DNA from 3 places in the Streptomyces sp. NPDC102259 genome. Region 3 is predicted to be linked to each of the others. Evidence: riboswitches for the same ligand, from Rfam matches in the RefSeq annotation. Region 3 holds a riboswitch; each other region holds the start of a gene.

Region 1 (7,524 bases), on a different contig from region 3:
AGCCTGGTCGGCGTGGGCGCCGCGGCCGTCGACTTCCAGGTCGGCACCGGGCGTATGCCCGCGGCGACCTCCCAGGGCGCTCAGGTGCCGAAGAAGAAGGTCATCTACACGCAGGCCGAGATCGACCAGCTCGCCGCGTTCATCTCCTCCCTGGGCGCCGGCCCCTCCGTCCCGACCGACGCCGAGTACGGCCCGGAAGGCGCGGACATCGCCAAGGGTGGCGAGCTGTTCCGCACCAACTGCGCGCAGTGCCACAACTTCACCGGCAAGGGCGGCGCCCTCACCAAGGGCAAGTTCGCTCCGACCCTCGAGGACGTGGACCCGAAGCACATCTACGAGGCCATGCAGACCGGCCCGCAGAACATGCCTTCCTTCCCCGACACCACCCTGTCGGAGCAGAACAAGAAGGACATCATCGCGTACCTGCACGCGGTCAACAGCGACGATACGAACAACCCCGGTGGTCTGGAACTGGGCGGCCTCGGGCCGGTCAGTGAGGGACTTTTCGCCTGGATCTTCGGTCTCGGTGCCCTGATCGCGGTCGCCGTCTGGGTCGCCGCTCGGACCGCAAAGGCCAAGAAGTCATGAGTAGCCAAGACACTCCAGAAGAGAACCTGCCCGCTGAGCAGGGCCACGCACACGGCAGCGCCGTAGGCGTCGCGGACGAGCAGAACCCGTTCGCGGACCCGGGGCTGCCGCCCCACGAGCACCGCATCCAGGACATCGACGAGCGGGCCGCCCAGCGGTCCGAGCGTGCGGTCGCCTTCCTGTTCACGCTGTCGATGCTCGCCACGGTCGGCTTCATCGCCGCGTACGTGGCGATCCCCGCCGACAAGTCGATCTTCGTGTTCCCGATCGGCCACCTCAGCGCGCTGAACTTCGCGCTGGGTCTGACGCTGGGCACGGCGCTGTTCACCATCGGCGCCGGCGCGGTCCACTGGGCCCGCACCCTGATGTCCGACGTGGAGGTCGCCGACGAGCGGCACGCGATCGCCGCGCCCCCCGAGGTGCGTGCGAAGGTCCACGCGGACTTCAAGCAGGGCGCCCAGGAGTCCGCGCTCGGCCGTCGCAAGCTGATCCGCAACACGATGTTCGGCGCGCTCGCCCTGGTGCCGCTGTCCGGTGTCGTGCTGCTGCGCGACCTCGGCCCGCTGCCCGAGGACAAGCTGCGTCACACGCTGTGGGCCAAGGGCAAGCTGCTCGTCAACATGAACACGAACGAGCCGCTGCGTCCCTCGGACGTCGCCGTCGGCTCGCTCACCTTCGCCAAGCCCGAGGGCCTGGAGGAGCACGACGAGGAGTTCCAGAACGAGATCGCCAAGGCGGCCCTGATGATCGTCCGGCTCCAGCCGGACAACATCAAGGACAAGCAGGAACTCGACTGGTCCTACCAGGGCATCGTGGCGTACTCGAAGATCTGCACCCACGTCGGTTGCCCGATCTCGCTGTACGAGCAGCAGACGCACCATGTGCTGTGCCCCTGCCACCAGTCCACCTTCGACCTCTCCGACGGAGCCCGAGTGATCTTCGGTCCCGCCGGCCACGCCCTGCCGCAGCTGCGCATCGGTGTGAACGACGAGGGCTATCTCGAGGCGCTCGGCGACTTCGAAGAGCCCGTCGGTCCTGCTTTCTGGGAGCGCGGATGAGCACGAACGAGACCACAGACGCCCGCGAGCGCGGGAAGGCTCCGGCCGGCGAGCGGATCGCCGACTGGGCCGACGGCCGGCTGGGGATCTACTCCCTCGCCAAGGCCAACATGCGCAAGATCTTCCCCGACCACTGGTCGTTCATGCTGGGTGAGATCTGCCTCTACAGCTTCATCATCATCATCCTCACGGGTGTGTACCTGACGCTGTTCTTCCACCCGTCGATGACCGAGGTGGAGTACCACGGCAGCTACGTCCCGCTCCAGGGACAGCTGATGTCCGAGGCGTTCAGCTCGACCCTGCACATCTCCTTCGACGTGCGCGGCGGTCTGCTCATCCGGCAGATCCACCACTGGGCGGCGCTGATCTTCCTCGCCGGCATGTTCGTGCACATGATGCGGGTGTTCTTCACGGGCGCGTTCCGCAAGCCGCGTGAGGTCAACTGGCTGTTCGGCTTCCTGCTGTTCGTCCTGGGCATGTTCACCGGTTTCACCGGTTACTCGCTCCCGGACGACCTGCTGTCCGGCACCGGTGTCCGCTTCACCCAGGGCGCGATCCTGTCGATGCCGATCGTCGGCACGTACATCTCGATGTTCCTGTTCGGCGGGGAGTTCCCGGGTCACGACTTCGTGGCGCGGTTCTACTCGATCCACATCCTGCTGCTGCCGGGCATCATGCTCGGCCTGGTGGTCGGCCACCTGATCCTGGTCTTCTACCACAAGCACACGCAGTTCGCGGGCCCCGGAAAGAGCAACAAGAACGTCGTCGGCATGCCGCTGCTGCCGGTGTACATGGCCAAGGCCGGAGGCTTCTTCTTCCTGGTCTTCGGTGTGATCGCGGTCATCGCCGGCATCGCGCAGATCAACCCGATCTGGGCCATGGGCCCCTACCGTCCGGACCAGGTGTCCACGGGCGCCCAGCCCGACTGGTACATGGGCTTCGCCGAGGGCCTGATCCGCTTCATGCCGGGCTGGGAGATCAACCTCTGGGGTCACACGCTCGTCCTGGGCGTGTTCATCCCGCTGGTCCTCTTCGGTGTCGTCCTCGCGGCGCTGGCGCTGTACCCCTTCATCGAGGCCTGGGTCACCGGCGACAAGCGCGAGCACCACATCCTGGACCGCCCGCGCAACGCGCCGACGCGTACGGCCCTGGGCGTCGCCTGGGTCACGATGTACATGATCACGCTGGTCGGCGGTGGCAACGACCTGTGGGCCACGCACCTCCACCTGTCGATCAACTCGATCACCTGGTTCGTCCGGATCTTCTTCTTCGTCGGACCGGTCATCGCGTACGTCTTCACCAAGCGGATCTGCCTCGGCCTCCAGCGCCGGGACCGGGACAAGGTGCTGCACGGTCGGGAGACCGGCACCATCAAGCGCCTGCCGCACGGTGAGTTCATCGAGATCCACGAGCCGCTCAGCCAGGAGCAGCTGCACACCCTCACGTCGCACGAGCAGTACGAGCCGGCCGCGATCGGCGCCGCCGTCGACGAGAACGGTGTCGAGCGCAAGGTGAAGAGCAAGGAGAAGCTCCGCGCCAAGATCAGCGGAGCGTACTTCGGCGAGGATCAGCAGATTCCGAAGCCCACCGTGGAGGAATACAAGGAGATCACGAGCGGCCACGGCCACCACTGATCGCTGAGGCGTCGCCACGCCGCAGGAATGGGCCCCGTCCGGTCTTCGGACGGGGCCCTTTGCCGTGCCCACGGGCTGGATAGGGTGGGGTGGCACCTTGTGACGAGGCGCACCACGGCATACGACGACACACGCAGGAGCGGCTATGAGCGCTGTGACCCCCGCTGGAGGCGACACCGCGGCGGGCCGTTCCTGGCCCGAGGTGCTGAACGGTCTGCTGTACGGCCGTGACCAGGACGCCGACGCCACGTTCTGGGCGCTGGACCGGATCATGCGCGGCGAGGCGACCGACGCGCAGATCGCCGGGTTCGTGGTGGCGCTGCGGGCCAAGGGCGAGACCGTCGCGGAGATCAACGGGCTCGTCCGGGCGATGTACGAGCACGCCAACCTGATCGAGGTGCCCGGCCCGACCGTCGACATCGTCGGCACGGGCGGCGACGGCGCGAAGACGGTCAACATCTCCACGATGTCGGCGATCGTCGTGGCCGGTTCGGGTGCCACGGTCGTCAAGCACGGCAACCGGGCCGCGTCCTCCGCGTCCGGCGCCTCGGACGTCCTGGAGAAGCTCGGCGTCAACCTGGAACTGACCCCGCGGCGGGTGGCGGAGGTGGCCCAGGAGGCCGGGATCACCTTCTGCTTCGCGATCAAGTTCCACCCGGCGCTGCGTCATGTGGGCGCGGCGCGCGGCCAGTTGGGCATCCGCACGGTGTTCAACGTGCTCGGCCCGCTGACCAACCCGGCCAGGGTGCGGGCGCAGGCGGTCGGGGTCGCCGACCCGCGCATGGCGCCGGTGGTCGCGGGCGTCTTCGCCGAGCGCGGCAACTCGTCCCTGGTCTTCCGGGGGGACGACGGCCTCGACGAGCTGACCACGACGGCCACCTCCCATGTGTGGGTGGTCCGCGACGGCAAGGTCGCCGAGGAGACGTTCGACCCGCGTGACGTCGGGCTGGAGCTGGTCCCGGTCGAGGCCCTGCGGGGAGGGGACCCGTCGTACAACGCGGAGGTCGCCCGCCGCCTCCTGGAGGGCGAGACGGGCCCCGTGCGGGAAGCCGTGCTGCTGAACTCGGCGGCTGCGCTCGTGGCGCTCGAGCCGGGCGCCGGGACCCTCGCGGAGCAGCTGCGGGCCGGGATGGACAGGGCGGCGGAGTCGATCGACTCGGGCGCGGCCAAGCGGGCCCTGGAGCGCTGGGTGGCCGCCAGCAACGCCTAGGCGCTCCGCCGGCGGTGCCGCGAGGGCCCTCGGTCGTCCGCGGCGCCGTCGTGGCCGCTCGCGCCCACGCGGCGGAGCCGCACATGAGCCCCGCGCCCCTTCGGGGCTCCGCCCCGGGCCGTCCCGCGATCCGGACACGGGTTGCGGGGCGGCGATCACCTCACGTACGTTCCTGTATCAGGTCATGAGTGACAGTCATGAGGCCCCGGCCGACTGTCCGGCAACCCTCCGTCCGTGGCGGGGTGCCCCGGGTGAAGACCAGGCCGTAGGCAGCGAGGTCTACGGCAAGCGCGGACCCCTCGCACTCTTCTGAGTGAGCACCGCCAGGGGTCCTGGTCGTTCGAGGGAGTCTTCCGTGAGCAAGCGAATGCGATAGGGCGTAGAGCCCCGCCTCCGCATACCCCTTTCACCTTCCTCCGTGCTCGAGCCATGTCCGCTCGCACGGTGGTTCCCCCTTGCCTCTCACGGGAGTTCGCCATGTCTGTCTCCACCGCTGCCGCCGCCCGTACCGTTTGTGCGCAGCTGCCCGTTCTGGGACGGGATATCACGGTCCCGCTCGTGACGGGCGGCGAGGTCACCTACGCGGCGCTCGACTACGCGGCCAGCGCCCCCGCCCTCCAGCGCGTCTGGGACGACGTGGCGGCCTACGCCCCGTACTACGGCAGCGTCCACCGCGGCGCCGGCTACCTCTCGCAGCTGTCCACGGACCTCTTCGAGAACGCCCGCAGGACGGTGACCGAGTTCCTGGACTGCCGTCCCGACGACCAGCTCGTCTTCACCCGCTCGACGACGGACTCCCTGAACCTGCTGGCCCGGGCCCTCCCCGCCGACTGCCAGGTCTTCGTCTTCGAGACCGAGCACCATGCCTCGCTGCTGCCCTGGAAGGACGCCCGGGTCACCTACCTCAACGCCCCGCGCACTCCGCGCCAGGCCGTCGAGACGCTGGAGCGGGCCCTCGCCGAGCGTGACCCCCACGGCCCGGCCCTGGTCTGCGTCACCGGCGCCTCGAACGTCACCGGCGAGCTGTGGCCGGTACGCGAGCTGGCGACCGCCGCGCACGAGCACGGCGCCCGGATCGTCCTGGACGCGGCCCAGCTGGCCCCGCACCACCCGGTCTCCGTGCGGGAGCTCGACGTCGACTGGGTGGCCTTCTCCGGGCACAAGCTGTACGCGCCCTTCGGCTCCGGTGTGCTGGCCGGTCGCGCCGACTGGCTGGTGGCGGCCGACCCGTACCTCGCGGGCGGCGGCGCCAGCCGCAAGGTCACGCGGCGCGAGGACGGGGGAGTGGACGTGGAGTGGCACGAGAGCGCGGCCCGCCACGAGGCCGGCTCCCCGAACGTGATCGGCGCCTACTCCATCGCCTCGGCGTGCAAGGCCCTCACCGAGGCGGGCTTCGACAGCCTGGTCGCCCGGGAGGAGTACCTGATCGCGAAGGTGCGGGCCGGTCTGGCCGAGGTCCCGCAGGTGAGGGTGCTCTCCCTGTTCGGCGACGACGCCCCGCGGGTCGGCGTGATCTCCTTCGTCGTCGAGGGCTGGAACAGCTCCCACTTCGCCGCCGCCCTCTCCGCCGAGTACGGCATCGGCGTCCGCGACGGCCTTTTCTGCGCCCACCCCCTGGTCCGCACCCTGCTGGGCAGTGACCCCCAGACCCAGGGCGAGTGCGGCGCGCCCGAGGCGGCTCCCGGCGAGAAGTCCCTCAACGCGATCCGGGTGAGCTTCGGCGCGGGAACCCCGGACGAGCACGTGGAGCGCTTCGTGAACGCGGTGCGCGAGCTGGTCAGCGAGGGCGCGCAGTGGCAGTACCGGACGGAGGGCGGCCGCTGCGTGCCCGCCGTGTGAGCGACGGTCCGCCGGAGGCGGTGTTCAGCGGGTCAGGAGTCCAGCCCGATCGCGAACGCCGCCTCCAGGTCGTGCTGCGAGTAGGTGCGGAAGGCGACGTGCGTGTCCGTGCCCTCCACCCCGGGGATCTTGCTGATGCTGCCCGGGATGACCTCCGCCAGGTCCTCGTGCTCCTTGACCCGCACCATGGCGATCAGGTCGTACGTCCCGGTGACGGAGAAGACCTCGCTGACGGAGTCCAGCGAAGCGATCCGTTCCGCGATCTCGGGAATCCGGTCCACGCTGGTCTTGATGAGGACGATCGCGGTGATCACGGCTGGTTCTCTCCCTCGGGAGCCGGAGCTGGGGCGGGCTTCACTCTAGCCGCCCGCCCGAATCCCGCCGCCGCCCTTCCGGGGCCGCCCTTCGGGCCTCGCCCGATTCCGAAACGGGCCCACGCGTAGAGGAGCCCCAGGCCGAAGCCCACCAGGTGCGCCAGATAGGCCACCCCCGGCCCCTGGGCGGCCTGCCCCGCCGCCACCCACTGCAGGGCCGCCCAGAAGGGCAGCACGACCCACGCGGGGAAGCGCAGCGGCAGAAAGAACAGGAACGGCAGGAGGCTGGTCACCCGCGCTCGGGGGAACAGGTACAGAAACGCGCCGAGGACCGCGGAGATCGCCCCGGAGGCGCCGACCAGGGACTGCGACGACTCGGCGTTGGCGGCGGCGTAGCCCATCAGGGCCAGGTAGCCGCAGCCGAGGTAGAAGAGCGTGAACTCGACCCGGCCCATCCGGTCCTCGGTCATCGTCCCGAAGACGTAGAGGAAGAGCATGTTGCCCAGCAGGTGCACCCAGCTGCCGTGGACGAAGAGGGCCGTGGCCGGGGTCAGGGCGGCCCGTGGCGCGCCCTCGAAGAGCTCGCCGGGCACCACGCCCCAGCGCCGGAAGTAGGCGCGCTGCGCGGCCAGCAGCTCGTCGCCGGAGCCGTACGCCGGATTGAAGCCCGAGGCGGGCCCGATCAGGAAGATCAGGCAGCACAGGGCGATCAGTGCGTAGGTCACCGGCGCCGGGCGGTTGCGGACCGCCCTGCCGGCCGTCCCGTTCCAGTTGCCGATCACGAGAACAAAGCATGACGTAACCGGACGCACTCGCCCGGCCCGCCTCGCCGCCGCGGACGGGTGGGCGGCGAGTACCCGCCAGGCCGTAGGGTTACGAGC
Region 2 (7,524 bases), on a different contig from region 3:
GGGGAGCGGGACATCCTCGCCCTGGAGCGGCGCGGGTTCTCCGGCCCCGGCGCGAAGGAACGGGCGATACGCGAGGAACTGGACCTGTCCCCGGTCCGCTACTACCAACTCCTCAACGCCCTCCTGGACGACCCGCGCGCCCTGGCCCACGACCCGGTCACGGTGAACAGACTGCGCAGAGTGCGGGAGGCCAGGCGGGGGGAGCGTCAGTAGCCGGCGCGCGTTGGCTATCGTCGCCGTATGGGCACCCACGAGACGCACTCCACGGAACCCGAGCCCCTCTCTCTCCCCGTTCCGGTCACCCGGGCGGGCCGCGCCGCACTCGACGCGATCGTCGGCCGGCCCTCCACCACCCTCGTCGCGCTCGACTTCGACGGCACTCTCGCCCCGATCGTCGAGAACCCGGAGGACGCCCGGGCGCACCCCGACGCCGTCCCCGCGCTCACGGCCCTCGCGCCGAAGGTCGCCGCCGTGGCCGTCATCACGGGCCGGCCCGCCGAGGTCGCCGTACGGCACGGCGGGTTCGCCGGGGCCGAGGGACTGGAGCACCTCTCCGTCCTCGGCCACTACGGCGCCGAACGCTGGGACGCCCGCACCGGCGCCCTCAGCGCCCCCGCCCCGCACCCCGGAGTGGCCGCCGTCCGCGCCGAACTCCCGCGGGTCCTGGCCGCCGCCGGGGACCGGTCGGGTGTCTCGGTCACCGGGGTCTCGGTCGAGGAGAAGGGCGGCCGGGCCGTCGCCGTCCACACCCGCCGCGCCGCCGACCCCCGGGCCGCCTTCGAAGCCCTGCGGGCCCCGCTCACCGACCTGGCCACCCGGCACGGCCTGATCGTCGAACCCGGCCGGATGGTCCTGGAGCTGCGCCCGCCGGGCATGGACAAGGGCGTCGCCCTGCTGGAGCACATCCGCGAGACCGGCGCGCGGTCCGTCCTCTACGCCGGTGACGACCTCGGCGACCTGCCCGCCTTCGCCGCCGTCGAGAAGCTCCGCTCGGACGGCTTCCCCGGACTGCTGGTGTGCAGCGGCAGCACCGAGGTCGGCGAACTGGCCGAGCGCGCGGACCTCGTCGTCGATGGCCCCGCCGGCGTCGTACGGCTGCTGCGGGAGCTGGCCGCTCAGCTCGGCTGAATCTCCCGCAGGGCGTTCAGCTGGTCCAGGAACCACTGGGCCGGGGGAAGCGCGGTCGCCGCCGCGGACAGCCGCTTCGTGCGCTCGGCCCGCTCCTCCGGCTTCATGGTCAGCCCCTCGTGCAGGGCGCGGGCGGTCTCCAGGACGTCGTACGGGTTCACCGTGATCGCGTCCTCGCCCAGTTCCCAGTAGGCCCCGGCCTCCCGGGACAGGACCAGCGCGCAGCCCTCGTCGGAGACGACCGGGACCTCCTTGGCGACCAGGTTCATGCCGTCGCGGATCGGGTTCACCAGGGCCACGTCGGCCAGTCGGTAGGCGGCCAGGGAGCGGGCGAAGTCGTCCTTGAGGTTCAGCAGGACCGGGGTCCAGCCGGGCGTGCCGTACCGGTCGTTGATCTCCTCGGCCAGGCGCCGCACCTCGGCCGTGTAGTCGCGGTAGACGGCGAGGTCCTGGCGGGAGGGGTAGGCGAAGGCCACGTGGACGACCTGTTCGCGCCACTCCGGGTGGTCGTCGAGCAGCTGCCGGTAGGCCAGGAGCCCGCGCACGATGTTCTTGGACAGCTCGGTGCGGTCGACGCGGACGATCGTCTTGCGGCCCTCGCCGATCTCCGCCCGGAGGGCCGCCATCCGCTCGTCGACGTCCGGCCGGTGCGAGCGCTCCCGCAGGAAGTCCGCGTCCGCGCCGAGCCCGTGCACGCCGATCCGCGTCCTGCCGGGGCCGCCGACGAACTCCGTACAGCACGCGGTGAACGCGTCCGCCCAGCGCCGGGTGAGGAAGCCCAGACGGTCCGCGCCGAGCATGCCGTGCAGCAACTGCTCGCGGATGTCCCCCGGCAGCAGCGCGAAGTAGTCCACCGGCGCCCACGGCGTGTGCGAGAAGTGGCCGATGCGCAGGTCGGGGCGCAGCTCGCGCAGCATCCCCGGCACCAGACACAGGTGGTAGTCCTGGACGAGGACGGCCGCGCCGTCCGCCGCCTCCTCGGCCAGCGCCTCGGCGAACGCCCGGTTGTACGTCTCGTACGACGCCCACTGGCGGCGGAACTCCGCGTCGAAGGCGGGCTCCAGCGGCGTCTGGTAGAGCAGGTGGTGGATGAACCAGAGGACCGAGTTCGCGATGCCGTTGTAGGCGTCCGCGTGCACGTCGGCCGGGACGGCCAGCATGCGCACGCCCTCCTCGCCGACCCCGCGCCGGACCGCCTCCCGGTCGCCGTCGGTGAGCGCCGAGCACACCCACAGGGCGCCCGCGTCGGGCCCGATGGCCGACAGGCCGGAGACCAGCCCGCCGCCGCCGCGTTTCGCGTGCAGCGAGCCGTCCTCGCGCACCTCGTAGGAGACGGGGCCGCGGTTGGACGCGACCAGCACCTCGGCGGCCGGAGCGGCAGTGTCGTGCGTGGAAGCCATACGCCCAACCTAGCCCGGTCGGGAAACGCTCAAACGTACGGTCGCGCTGTGTGGACGGGCCGTGTCCGGCCGTGTCGCCGCTGTCGGCGGCATGCCGTATACGGCCCGTCCTGCGGTCACGCGACCTTGCGGGTCGCGTACTCCGCGATCTCCGCCATCGGCGGCCTTTCCTCGGTGTCCACGGAGTAGGTGCGCGGCTCGAAGCCGTCCGTGCTCCGTTCGAACTGGGTGAGGGACGGGCGGATCAGATGCCCGCGGGCCAGCCGGAGCTGGGCGGTGCGGTAGATGGCCGCCGCCATCCGGCCCAGCGCCTGGCCGTCCTGGTGACGGTGCTTGCGCACGCCGATGTCGACCTGGGCCAGGGCGTCGAGGCCCACCAGGTGCAGGGCGTCGACCAGCATGCCCAGTTCCACGCCGTAGCCGACGGGGAACGGCAGCTGCTCCAGCAGACTGCGGCGGGCCGCGTACTCCCCGCCGAGCGGCTGCACGAACCCGGCCAGCTGCGGCCAGTGCATGTTGAGCAGCGGGCGGGCCATGAGCTCGGTGACCCTCCCGCCCTGGCCGGCCGCGCCGCCCAGCGGACGGTCGTACATGCCCTTGACCAGGTCCACCCCGGGGTCGGTGAGCAGCGGGCCGACGATCCCCGAGACGAAGTCGGAGGAGAACTCCCTCAGATCGGCGTCGATGAAGCAGACGATGTCCCCGGTGGTGACCAGCAGGGAGCGCCACAGGACCTCGCCCTTGCCGGGCACGGCCGGTATGCGCGGCAGGATGTCGTCCCGGTGGACGACCCGCGCGCCGGCCGCCGCGGCCACCTCGGACGTACGGTCGGTCGATCCCGAGTCGACGACCACGATCTCGTCGACGAGCGGGACCTGGTGCATGAGGTCGTGACGGATGATCGCGACGATGTCGCCGACCGTCTCCTCCTCGTTCAGCGCGGGAAGGACGACGGACACCGACTGGTTCGTGGCGCGTTTCGCGGCCATGATCCTGTGGAGCGGACGATCGGTCACGGCCCAGGAGCGGGTGGCCAGCCAGCGCTCAGTTTCTTGAAGCACAGTCTGCGGCTCCTCACTGTCGTGATCACACCGGGTGCACAGGAGGTGACCGTGTGATCCATCTCGCGGTTCGGACGACTATCTCAACTGTCCTGGCCTTCGGTTACAGTCTTGAACAACGCGGATGACCATCGCATGTCCGAGGTCGCCCCCGTCCACAACTTCATACCGCTCATCCAGAGGGGCAGAGGGATACGGCCCGATGAAGCCCCGGCAACCCTCCAGCCGGTCTCGTGACGCTCACCGCTCCATGCGGTGATCGCTCCGCGAGGCTCCCGGCTCGGGAAGGTGCCAAATCCGTCTCACGGCGAAATGCGTCGTGAGGAAGATGAGGAAGGGCCTCGCCTCACATGGCTGCGCAGACTGTTGCAAGCACGACTGTTGCAAGCACCACCGACTCTACGACGTCCTCTGCCGTCGACCTCGGTCCGGCCGCGGCGTTGAACTGCCGCGAGTGCGGTCACCGCGTGCCCCTCGGCCCGGTCTTCGCCTGCGAAGAGTGTTTCGGCCCGCTCGAGATCGCGTATGACTTCTCCTCCTACGACACGGAGGAGCTCCGCAAGCGCATCGAGGCGGGACCCGCGAACATCTGGCGCTACGCGCCGCTGCTGCCCGTCCCGGCGGACGTGGCCGACAAGCCCAACATCAACCCCGGTTGGACCAAGCTCGTCCAGGCCGACAACCTCGCCCGCGAGCTGGGCGTCGACGCCGGCAAGCTCTTCGTCAAGGACGACTCCGGCAACCCGACGCACTCCTTCAAGGACCGCGTCGTCGCCCAGGCCATCGAGGCCGCCCGCGCGTTCGGCTTCACCACGCTCTCCTGCTCCTCCACGGGCAACCTGGCCGGTGCCGTCGGCGCCGCCGCCGCCCGGGCGGGCTTCCGGTCCTGTGTGTTCATCCCGCACGACCTGGAGCAGGGCAAGGTCGTCATGGCCGCGATCTACGGCGGCGAACTCGTCGGCATCGAGGGCAACTACGACGACGTCAACCGCTTCTGCTCCGAGCTCATCGGCGACTCGGCGGGCGAGGGCTGGGGCTTCGTCAACGTCAACCTGCGGCCGTACTACGCCGAGGGTTCCAAGACGCTGGCGTACGAGATCTGCGAGCAGCTCGGCTGGCGGCTGCCGGACCAGCTGGTCGTGCCGATCGCCTCCGGCTCGCAGCTGACGAAGATCGACAAGGGCCTCCAGGAGCTGATCAAGCTCGGGCTGGTCGAGGACAGGCCGTACAAGATCTTCGGCGCGCAGGCCGAGGGCTGCTCCCCGGTGTCCGTCGCCTACAAGGCCGGGCACGACGTGGTCCGCCCCCAGAAGCCGAACACCATCGCCAAGTCGCTGGCCATCGGCAACCCGGCTGACGGTCCGTACGTCCTCGACATCGCGCGGCGCACCGGTGGCGCGGTGGAGGACGTGAACGACGAGCAGATCGTCGACGCGATCAAGCTGCTGGCGCGGACCGAGGGGATCTTCGCGGAGACCGCCGGTGGGGTGACGGTGGGTGTGACGCGCAAGCTGATCGAGAACGGTCTTCTCGACCCGACCGGGACGACCGTCGTCCTCAATACGGGTGACGGACTGAAGACCCTGGACGCGGTGGCCGGCACCGGGCTGACCGCGACCATCCGTCCGAACCTCGACTCCTTCCGCGAGGCCGGCCTCGCGTCATGAGCGGGGCGCTCCGCTGTAAGACCGTATGTGTGCTGCGGGCCGGTGTGGGCCGGTCGCGCCCACGCGGCGGCAGCCGCACGATCCGCACGGCCCCGCGCCCCTGAGGCCGTCTACCCGACCGGAGATCACCAGACATGAGCGTCAACGTCCGCATCCCCACCATCCTGCGCACCTACACGGGCGGGCAGGCCGAGGTGAAGGCCGAGGGGGCGACCCTCGGTGAGGTCATCGCCGACCTGGAGAAGAACCACACCGGTATCGCCGCCCGGGTCCTGGACGACCAGGGCAAGCTGCGCCGGTTCGTCAACGTGTACGTGAACGACGACGACGTCCGCTTCGAGCAGGGTCTGGAGACGGCCACCCCGGACGGCGCCGGCGTCTCCATCATCCCGGCCGTGGCCGGCGGCTGACCGACGGTCAGTACCCACTGGTAGTAACCGTCGGTAACATCGATTACCGAGCGTTCATCGAATTGCCCTCTCCGCGATAGAAGCGGAGGGGGCAATTCAGTGTGGTTGAGCGCGGTACAGTTGGGGAAGCCGGTCCGGATCACCGGATCCGGAGCCTTTGATTTCTGCCCCGCGCCCGACAAGAAGCAGCCAATGTGTGCGCCTCTTTCGTGGCTTTTGCGGCTTATGTAGGGCCCGACTTGCCCTCAATTCAGGCGAATTCTCGCCACATTACGGATCCCGCCCGTCCGGAATTCTCGTCCAAGTGACCTGTTGCAGAGGGCAGTTGGACAGATACATTCGGCCGCGGTCGACGCGTTCCGGCGCACGCCCCCAAGCCAACCGGGGGGTGAGGTCTGACCCGGATCCGCGAAGTGTGGGTCCGTGCAAGGGCCAGTAATAGGGGAGTTAGGCATGGCTCAGGGCACCGTCAAATGGTTCAACGCGGAGAAGGGGTACGGCTTCATCGCGGTCGACGGTGGTGCGGATGTTTTCGTCCACTACAGCGCGATTCAGATGGACGGCTACCGCACCCTGGAAGAGGGGCAGCGGGTCGATTTCGAGATCTCGGCTGGCCAGAAGGGGCCGCAGGCGGACATGGTCCGGCTCGCGACCGGCTGAAGCACGCGCCGACTGAAAGCGTCGTTCTTCTGTACAACTGACGAAGGGCTCGCACCCCCACGGGGGGCGAGCCCTTCGGTCTGTCCGGGGACGTCCGCGAGGCGTCGGCGAGACGTCCGCGAGGGGTGTCCGCAAGGGTGCCGGTCCGGCGGAGGCGCTTGCACTCTCATGGGTCGAGTGCTAATCATTGCGTTAGCACTCTGAAGGTGAGAGTGACAACGAGGACCGGGTCGGTGAGGCCCGCAGGCCAGGTGGGGCAAGGAACCACGAGGCCGGCGAGCCGTCCGTCGCGGGCGCCAGCGCGGTCCGGAGCAATCCACCCCAGTCCGGGAGGACCACTTCACATGGCCAAGATCATCGCGTTCGACGAGGAGGCACGGCGCGGCCTCGAGCGCGGCATGAACCAGCTCGCGGACGCCGTGAAGGTGACGCTCGGCCCCAAGGGCCGCAACGTCGTCCTCGAGAAGAAGTGGGGCGCACCCACGATCACCAACGATGGTGTTTCCATCGCCAAGGAGATCGAGCTCGAGGACCCGTACGAGAAGATCGGCGCAGAGCTGGTCAAGGAAGTCGCCAAGAAGACGGACGACGTCGCCGGTGACGGTACGACCACCGCGACCGTCCTCGCCCAGGCCCTGGTCAAGGAAGGCCTGCGCAACGTAGCCGCCGGCGCCAACCCGATGGCCCTCAAGCGCGGTATCGAGAAGGCCGTCGAGGCCGTCTCCGGTGCCCTGCTCGAGCAGGCCAAGGATGTCGAGACCAAGGAGCAGATCGCTTCCACGGCCTCCATCTCCGCCGCCGACACCCAGATCGGCGAGCTCATCGCCGAGGCGATGGACAAGGTCGGCAAGGAAGGCGTCATCACCGTCGAGGAGTCCCAGACCTTCGGTCTGGAGCTGGAGCTCACCGAGGGTATGCGCTTCGACAAGGGCTACATCTCGGCGTACTTCGCCACCGACATGGAGCGTATGGAGGCCGTCCTCGACGACCCGTACATCCTGATCGCGAACTCCAAGATCGCCAACGTCAAGGACCTGCTCCCGCTCCTCGAGAAGGTCATGCAGGGCGGCAAGCCGCTGCTGATCATCGCCGAGGACGTCGAGGGCGAGGCGCTGTCGACGCTGGTCGTCAACAAGATCCGCGGCACCTTCAAGTCCGTCGCGGTCAAGGCCCCGGGATTCGGCGACCGCCGCAAGGC
Region 3 (7,524 bases):
AGGCGGCCCTGCCCTACATCGACCATCTGCTGCCCAACGAGGACCAGGTCCTCGGCTTCAGCGGCGAGAGCGACCTGCTGACGGGGGCGCGCAAGCTCCTCGGCGCCGGGGCGGGCGTCGTCGCCGTCACGCGCGGCGGCGACGGAGCGCTCGTGGTGACCGCGGACGGCGCGGAACCGGTCCCCGCCTTCGTCGTCGACGTCGTCGACACCACCGGGTGCGGCGACGCCTTCTCGGCCGGCTATCTGCGGGGCGTGAGCCTCGGCCGTACGCCGAGCGACGCCGCCGTCCTCGGCAGCGCCGCCGCCGCACTCGTCGCGCAGGGCCTCGGCAGCGACCACGGCGACTTCGACCTCGCGGCCGCCGACTCCTTCGCCACGACGGCCAAGTCCCGCACCTGAGGCAGACCGGTGCCCTTCGACTACGAGCGGGTGCGGGCGAACGGCCCCGCCGGGCCGGCAAACCTCGCTTCCATGTTCACCGGAGCCCCACGGGTGGTACGCCACGAGCAGGCGGGCGCGGGCCACGACACCTGCGTCGGCCGTACCGCACCCGCCCACCGCCCGCAGGCGCTCGCCTTCGTCGAGGAGTGCGCGCCGGGTGTGCGGGCGCCGCCGACGGAGAAGGGGACATCGCGATGAGTCAGGCTTCGGACACCGCACTGCTGCTCGTACGGGTCGTGCTCGGCGTGGTGATGGTGGCGCACGGCTGGAACCACTGGCGCGGCGGAGGCGGCATATCCGGCACCGCCGGCTGGTTCGGCGGCCTCGGGCTCACCCGCCCGAGACTCCAGGCCTGGCTCAGCGTCCTCACCGAACTCGGCGCGGGCGTACTGCTGTTGGCGGGCTTCCTCACCACGCTGGCCTGCGCGGCGGTGCTGTCCGTGATGCTGGTGGCGGGCCTGCTCGCGCACCGCCGCAACGGCTTCTTCGTGTTCAAGGAGGGCTACGAGTACGTCCTCGTCCTGGGCGTTCTCGCGGTGGCGCTGGGAGCCTGGGGGCCGGGGGAGTACGCGGTGGACGAGGCCGCGGACATCAGTGTGACCGGATGGACCGGCGCCGGTGTGGTGCTCGGGGTGGGCGTCGTCGCGACGGCCGGTCTGCTGGCCGTGTTCTGGCGCCCCCGGAACGAGAGCTGAGCGGGCGGCCCCTGCGCGTCGGCCTCAGGGGTGAGCCGTCGACCGTCGAGGCGCCCGGGGCGCTGCCCGCCCCAGGCCGGGCGTCCCCGAGCAGCACACGCGCCGGACGCTCTCCGCGGGCCGCCCCGTACCCGCCCGGTACTCACCTGGTGGACGCCCCCTTGACGGAGGACCGAGGCGGATCGACACTCGATCCGGGAATCCTAGTGAACGGGTAGGGAAACAATGGGGCGACAGGAGCCGATCACCGGCCGCGCGAGCCGCACGGCCCGGTCGTCGCCCCTTCTCACCTCCCGCCGTCACATCGACCTGAAGCGCGTCTGCAGCGCCATCAGGTTCCAGGACTGAGCCGGACCCGTCCCCGCGCCGAACCGCACCGGCGGCGTCCCCTGGACGCGGCCGCACCCGGCACGAGCGGACGAGGTCCGCACCTCCCTCTTCGACGTCGCATCCGCCGCGCGCACGTCCCTCGTGCGTCCCGCCCCTGGGGAGAGTCATGTCCGTCACACCACTGGCCGCCCACCTGTCCGCCCGACCCGCCGCCGCCTTCCGGGGCCGGATCGGCCGGGACGCCCGCAGCGGCCACTACGCGGTGCCGCGCCGCTACCGCCTCCACCTGGCGGCGGCCGACCCCGACTGTCTACGCATCGCCGTCACCCACAGCCTCCTCGGCCTGGAAAAGGCCTGCCCGGTCACCTTCCTGCCCGCCGTCGCGGACTGCCCCGACGGAGGCCACTCCGCGCTGCGTCCGCTGTACGACGCCAGCGCGCACCGGTACACCGGACCCGCCCTCGCGCCGGTGCTCAGCGACGACTGGTCGGGGCGCATCGTCAGCAGCCACGGCCCCGACATCGCCCGCGACCTGGCCCGGCGGTTCGGCGGCGGCCGGCCCACCCTGTATCCGTGCGGCGCGGAGTCGCAGATCGAGGCCGTCGAGCGGATGTGCGCCCAGGGCATCGAGGAGGCGGCCCAGCGCGCCGGAGCGGCCGACGCCGAAGAGGCGGAGCGGGCCGCCGCCCTCGACACGCTGCTCGCCACGCTCGGGGTGCTGGAGCGCGGACTCGGCGCCCACGAGTTCCTGATCAGTGATCAGATCACCGCCTCCGACGTCGAGTTGTGGGTCGCCCTGGTCCAACTCGACACCGTGCACCGCTACCACCTCGACGCGGCCGCCGTGCACCGCATCGCCGACCATCCCGCCCTGTGGGCCTACGCCCGCCGTCTGGCCGCCCACCCGGCCTTCGGCGCCCACCTCGACCTGGACGCCATCGCCCGCCGTCACCACGCCCGTTGCCAGGGCCTGGAGGCCGCCGGCGCCGCCGTCCAGATCCTGGACTGGGAGACCCACGCGGCAGACGGATCGGCGGTCCGACCGCAGGTCAACCAGCCGTGACCCGGTCCATCCACTGGACCGCCGTTGACATACGTTCGGGCAACTGTCTTACTTACGGCCCAGAACGGTCATGAGCGTCAGCGACAAGCCCTGGCTCGCTGACCGGCAACCCTCGCTCCGCGGTGGGGTGCCCCAGGTGACGACCGGACCGACGTTTCGGTAATGACGTATCGGTAAGCGCGAGGGCCCCTCAGGGGCCGGAACAGTGACGGTGACGGACATGTACGCAGCTCATCGGACGGCGCCGCGTCGCCCCCGGGGCTGCGTACGGCCGTACCTCGACATCCTCGTCGCCAACCGCGCCGTCGACCTCCTGCGTGTGAACAGCGCACTGTGTACCGCACCGGGCCGTGCCCGCTGTCGGGGCTGAACGAACCCCTCGCACCTCAGCCCCGCCTCCGCGTTCCTGACGAACACCGCCCGAGCGGTGTGCCGTTGTCCGCCCCACCCCGGTCTCCCGTACGCATCCGTGAGCCATGCCCTGTTCGCGCCCGCCGAGCGGTTCCCGCCGCCCCGCCCCGGCGCGTCAGGCCACGCACGTCCGCCGTGACCCGGGGTGTCCGACTCCCGCCGGAGCCCCTTATGAGTGAACCCCCAGGCGCCGTGACCCTCGCCGAGGCCGCGCCCGCCATCGACGTCCCGTCAGCGAAGCCGACCGCCCAGCGCGTCCAGCCGCTGCGCAAGCCCGGCCGCTGGATCGCCACCGCCGTGGCCCTGGTCCTGGTGGCGCAGTTCACGCACGGACTGATCTCCAACCCCTTCTACCAGTGGGACCGCTTCGGCTACTGGTTCCTGCGGCCGGTGATCCTCGACGGACTGCTGATCACCCTGGAAGTGGCCGCCTACAGCGCGGTGCTGGGCCTCCTCGGCGGCATCCTGCTCGCCCTCGCCCGGCTCTCGAAGAGCCCGGTGCTGCGCGCGGTGAGCTGGACCTACGTATGGGCGCTGCGCTCCATCCCGCTGATCGTGGTGCTGCTCTTCCTCTACAACTTCAGCGCCCTGTACCAGACCCTGAGCGTGGGGGTTCCCTTCGGTCCGGCGTTCTTCCGCTTCGACGAGTCCCGGCTGGCCACCGACATGGTGATCGCCGTCATCGGCCTCAGCCTCAACGAGGCGGCCTACGCCGCCGAAGTGGTCCGCGGCGGCATCCTCTCCGTCGACCAGGGCCAGCACGAGGCGGCCGCCGCGCTCGGCCTGCCCAAGCGCTACCAGTTCTGGAAGATCGTCTTCCCGCAGGCCCTGCGGTCGATCACGCCGAACTACGTCAACCAGCTGATCGGCCTGGTCAAGTCCACCTCGCTGGTCTTCTACGTCTCGCTGCTCGACCTGTTCGGCACCGCGCAGACCATGGGGGCCACCTACCCCGGCGACATCGTGCCGCTGCTGCTGGTCGTCACCGTCTGGTACCTGATCCTGACCAGCCTCGTCTCCGTCGTCCAGTTCTACGTCGAGCGGTACTACGCCCGGGGCGCCACGCGTTCCCTGCCGCCGACGCCGTTGCAGAAACTGCGGACCGGTCTCACCGACCTGCGGGGCCGCATCCGCCAGGAGGCCGCCGTATGAGCACCGAGACCGTGCAGAGCGCCGACGCCACCGGGATCGTGCCCGCCGCCGTCGAGGTGCACGACGTGCACAAGTGGTACGGCGCCCACCGGGTGTTGGACGGGGTGAGCCTGACCGTGCGGCCCGGCGAGGTCACCGTGATCCTCGGCCCGTCCGGCTCCGGCAAGTCCACCCTGCTGCGGGTCATCAACCACCTGGAGAAGCCCGAGATCGGCTACGTCAGCATCAACGGCGAGCTGATCGGCGTGCGCCGGCACGGCGAGCGGCTGCGCGAGCTGAGCGAACGGGCCATCCTGACCCAGCGCGGCCGGATCGGCTTCGTCTTCCAGAACTTCAACCTCTTCCCGCACCTGACCGTGCTGGACAACGTCGCCGCCGCACCGGTCGCCACCGGGAGGCTCGCCAAGTCCGCCGCCCTGGAACTGGCCCGCGAACTCCTGGACCGGGTGGGCCTCGCCGACAAGGCCGCCGCCTACCCCCGGCAGCTGTCCGGCGGCCAGCAGCAGCGCGTCGCCATCGCCCGCGCCCTCGCGCTGCGCCCCGGCGTCATCCTCTTCGACGAGCCCACCTCCGCCCTCGACCCCGAGCTCGTCGGCGAGGTCCTCGCGGTCATCAAGGACCTGGCGACCAGCGGCACCACGCTCGTCATCGTCACCCACGAGGTCGGTTTCGCCCGCGAGGTCGCCGACCGGGTCGTCTTCATCGACGAAGGGAAGATCGTCGAGCAGGGCCCGCCCAGCGAGGTCCTCGACAAACCGCGGCACGAACGGACGCGGGACTTCCTCAGCAAGGTGCTCTGACACCGCGCCCCGCGCCTTCGCCCCACGACTTCCCCCCACGACACCATCACACCAGTCACAAAGGACGCCCATGTCTGCCCACTTCACCCGACGCAGCCTGATTCGCGGCATCACCGCGGCGACCGCGGTCGCCACCCTCGCCACCGGGCTCGCCGCCTGCGGTGGTGACAGCGAGGCCGCCACCACGACCGGCAGCGCCGCCGACAGCGTGACCATCGGCCGGGCGTCCAACGGCGCCGCCGAGGAGAGCGCCCTGAAGGTCTCCGAGGTCAAGTCCATCAGCGCCGAACTGCCCGACGCGCTCAGGAAGAGCGGCAAGCTGAACATCGGCATCGGCGCCCTGCCCTCCGGCTTCGCCCCGCTCGCCTACGTCGGCGACGACCAGAAGACCCTCACCGGTGCCGAGCCCGACCTCGGCCGCCTGGTGGCCGCGGTCCTCGGCCTGAAGCCGGAGACGAAGAACTTCACCTGGGAGAACCTCTTCGTCGGCATCGACAGCGGCAAGGTCGACGTCGGCTTCTCGAACATCACCGACACCGAGGAGCGCAAGAAGAAGTACGAGTTCGCCTCCTACCGCCAGGACAACCTCGGCTGGGAGGTCAAGAAGTCCAGCACGTGGAACTTCGACGGCAACTACGAGAACCTCGCCGGTCTGACCGTCACCGTCGGCTCCGGTACCAACCAGGAGAAGATCCTCCTGGAGTGGAAGAAGAAGCTGGAGTCCGAGGGCAAGAAGCTCACCGTCAAGTACTACCCGGACCGCAACGGCATCTACCTGGCGCTCGCCAGCGGCAAGATCGACGCGTACTTCGGCCCCAACCCCGGCATCGCCTACAACGTCTCCCAGACCGCGGGCAAGGCCAACGCCACCCGCAACGCGGGCACCTTCTCCGGCGCCGGCGAGACGCTCCAGGGCCTGATCGCCGCCACCGCGAAGAAGGACAGCGGCCTCGCCAAGCCGGTCGCGGACGCCATCAACTACCTGATCGAGCACGGTCAGTACGCCAAGTGGCTGGCGGCCTACAACCTCTCCAACGAGGCCGTCGCCAAGTCCGAGATCAACCCGCCCGGGCTGCCGCTGGACAACTCCTGATCGGTCGTCACCACAGCTGTGACGTACGCGGGTTGAGTGAGAAACAACAGCAACGACAGCAACACGGCAACGAAAGCAACACGGCAACGACAGGAAGGGACTCCGTCTCCGTGGCCACCTCGATCGACCTCCGCGGAGGCGGAGCTCCGACCACCACCCGCCCGCACCCCCTCGACAACGCCGTGTGGGCCGCGCTCGACGGCCCGCACGCCCACCTCGCCGACCGGGTCGGCCGCGCCGCCCGCTACCCGGCCGACGTCTACGCCTTCGCCGCCCTCGCCGACCCCGGGGACTCCGCCGCCTGGGCCGACCTGCTCACCCTCGTCGGCCCCGGAACGGCCGTACGCATCAAGCCCGTCGACCGCGTACCCGACGGCTGGGAGGTGACCGGCGGGGGAGAGGGCGTCCAACTCGCCGCCACCGAGGCGTTCCGCACCGAACCCGAACCCGAGGCCGTACGCCTCGGCCCCGACGACGTGCCGGAGATCCTCGACCTCGTCGCCCGCACCCGCCCCGGCCCCTTCCTGCGGCGGACCGTCGAGCTCGGCGCCTACCTCGGCATCCGCCACCGGGGCCGCCTGATCGCCATGGCCGGCGAGAGGCTGCGACTGCCCGGCTGGACCGAGATCAGCGCCGTCTGCACCGACCCCGACCAGCGTGGCCAGGGCCTCGCCACCCGGCTGATCCGCGCGGTCGGCGCCGGCATCCGTGAGCGCGGCGACACCCCGTTCCTGCACGCCGCCGCCGGCAACGCCCCCGCGATCCGCCTGTACGAGTCCCTCGGCTTCGCCCTGCGCCGCCGCTCGACCATCGTGTCGGTGCGCACGCCGGGAACATCCGCCGAGATCGGGGCGTTCTGAGTCATGACGAGATGTGTGGGGCGCCGTCCGGCGCCCGGAAAGAGGGAGGTGCGGACGTGACCCACATACGCCATGCCGTGCACCTCCACTCCCGGCCCCACATCGACCTCCAGCGCGTGGCCGGCGCGCTCTGTCGCTCCTGACGCTTCCCCTGCCCTGGGCCGGGGGCCCCGTTTCCCCGGGCTCGCCCCCGCCCTGTGCCCGCCCTGTGCCCGCGCAGTCCCTGCGCGCAGGCCGGCGCTCTCGTTCGGACCTCCAGGAAGGCACCTCGTGTCCCCGACCCCCTCCTCCCCGTTGCATCTCGCCGTCGCTCTGGACGGCACCGGCTGGCACCCCGCCTCCTGGCGCGAGCCCGTCGCCCGACCCCGTGAGCTGTTCACCGCCGGATACTGGGCCGACCTGGTCGCCGAGGCCGAGCGCGGACTGCTCGACTTCGTGACGATCGAGGACGGCCTCGGCCCGCAGTCCTCCCACTTCCTCGACCCCGACGACCGCACCGACCAGGTGCGCGGCCGGCTCGACGCCGTGCTCGTCGCCTCCCGCGTCGCTCCGCTCACCCACCACATAGGTCTGGTGCCGACCGTGGTGGCCACGCACACCGAGCCGTTCCACCTCTCCAAGGCGATCGCCACCCTCGACTACGTGAGCGGCGGCCGCGCCGGCCTGCGCGTCCAGAT

What was found. Region 3 has a riboswitch for S-adenosylmethionine ahead of ACIRPU_RS19155 (amino acid ABC transporter permease). Riboswitches for the same ligand answer to the same signal wherever they lie in the genome.
Region 1: linked by a shared signal. The riboswitch ahead of ACIRPU_RS32095 (aminotransferase class V-fold PLP-dependent enzyme) and the one ahead of ACIRPU_RS19155 (amino acid ABC transporter permease) in region 3 are both predicted to bind S-adenosylmethionine.
Region 2: linked by a shared signal. The riboswitch ahead of thrC (threonine synthase) and the one ahead of ACIRPU_RS19155 (amino acid ABC transporter permease) in region 3 are both predicted to bind S-adenosylmethionine.

Annotation. Positions count from the first base shown of each region.
Region 1 is NZ_JBIWMA010000018.1:4,401-11,924, forward strand. Features, by position in the region: gene ACIRPU_RS32075 (c-type cytochrome) at 1-588, shown strand, start outside; gene ACIRPU_RS32080 (Rieske 2Fe-2S domain-containing protein) at 585-1,646, shown strand; gene ACIRPU_RS32085 (cytochrome bc complex cytochrome b subunit) at 1,643-3,280, shown strand; gene trpD (anthranilate phosphoribosyltransferase) at 3,426-4,490, shown strand; SAM riboswitch class IV at 4,671-4,787, shown strand; gene ACIRPU_RS32095 (aminotransferase class V-fold PLP-dependent enzyme) at 4,968-6,329, shown strand; gene ACIRPU_RS32100 (Lrp/AsnC family transcriptional regulator) at 6,362-6,643, opposite strand; gene ACIRPU_RS32105 (rhomboid family intramembrane serine protease) at 6,640-7,425, opposite strand.
Region 2 is NZ_JBIWMA010000008.1:198,868-206,391, reverse strand. Features, by position in the region: gene ACIRPU_RS20715 (DUF3263 domain-containing protein) at 1-213, shown strand, start outside; gene otsB (trehalose-phosphatase) at 241-1,128, shown strand; gene ACIRPU_RS20705 (trehalose-6-phosphate synthase) at 1,116-2,528, opposite strand; gene ACIRPU_RS20700 (glucosyl-3-phosphoglycerate synthase) at 2,645-3,589, opposite strand; SAM riboswitch class I at 3,759-3,924, shown strand; gene thrC (threonine synthase) at 3,940-5,256, shown strand; gene ACIRPU_RS20690 (ubiquitin-like small modifier protein 1) at 5,391-5,666, shown strand; gene ACIRPU_RS20685 (cold-shock protein) at 6,120-6,326, shown strand; gene groL (chaperonin GroEL) at 6,671-7,524, shown strand, end outside.
Region 3 is NZ_JBIWMA010000007.1:210,212-217,735, reverse strand. Features, by position in the region: gene ACIRPU_RS19175 (carbohydrate kinase family protein) at 1-401, shown strand, start outside; gene ACIRPU_RS19170 (hypothetical protein) at 474-641, shown strand; gene ACIRPU_RS19165 (DoxX family protein) at 638-1,138, shown strand; gene ACIRPU_RS19160 (glutathione S-transferase C-terminal domain-containing protein) at 1,635-2,531, shown strand; SAM riboswitch class IV at 2,598-2,717, shown strand; gene ACIRPU_RS19155 (amino acid ABC transporter permease) at 3,114-4,094, shown strand; gene ACIRPU_RS19150 (amino acid ABC transporter ATP-binding protein) at 4,091-4,894, shown strand; gene ACIRPU_RS19145 (ABC transporter substrate-binding protein) at 4,965-5,987, shown strand; gene ACIRPU_RS19140 (GNAT family N-acetyltransferase) at 6,098-6,847, shown strand; gene ACIRPU_RS19135 (putative leader peptide) at 6,859-6,990, shown strand; gene ACIRPU_RS19130 (LLM class flavin-dependent oxidoreductase) at 7,118-7,524, shown strand, end outside.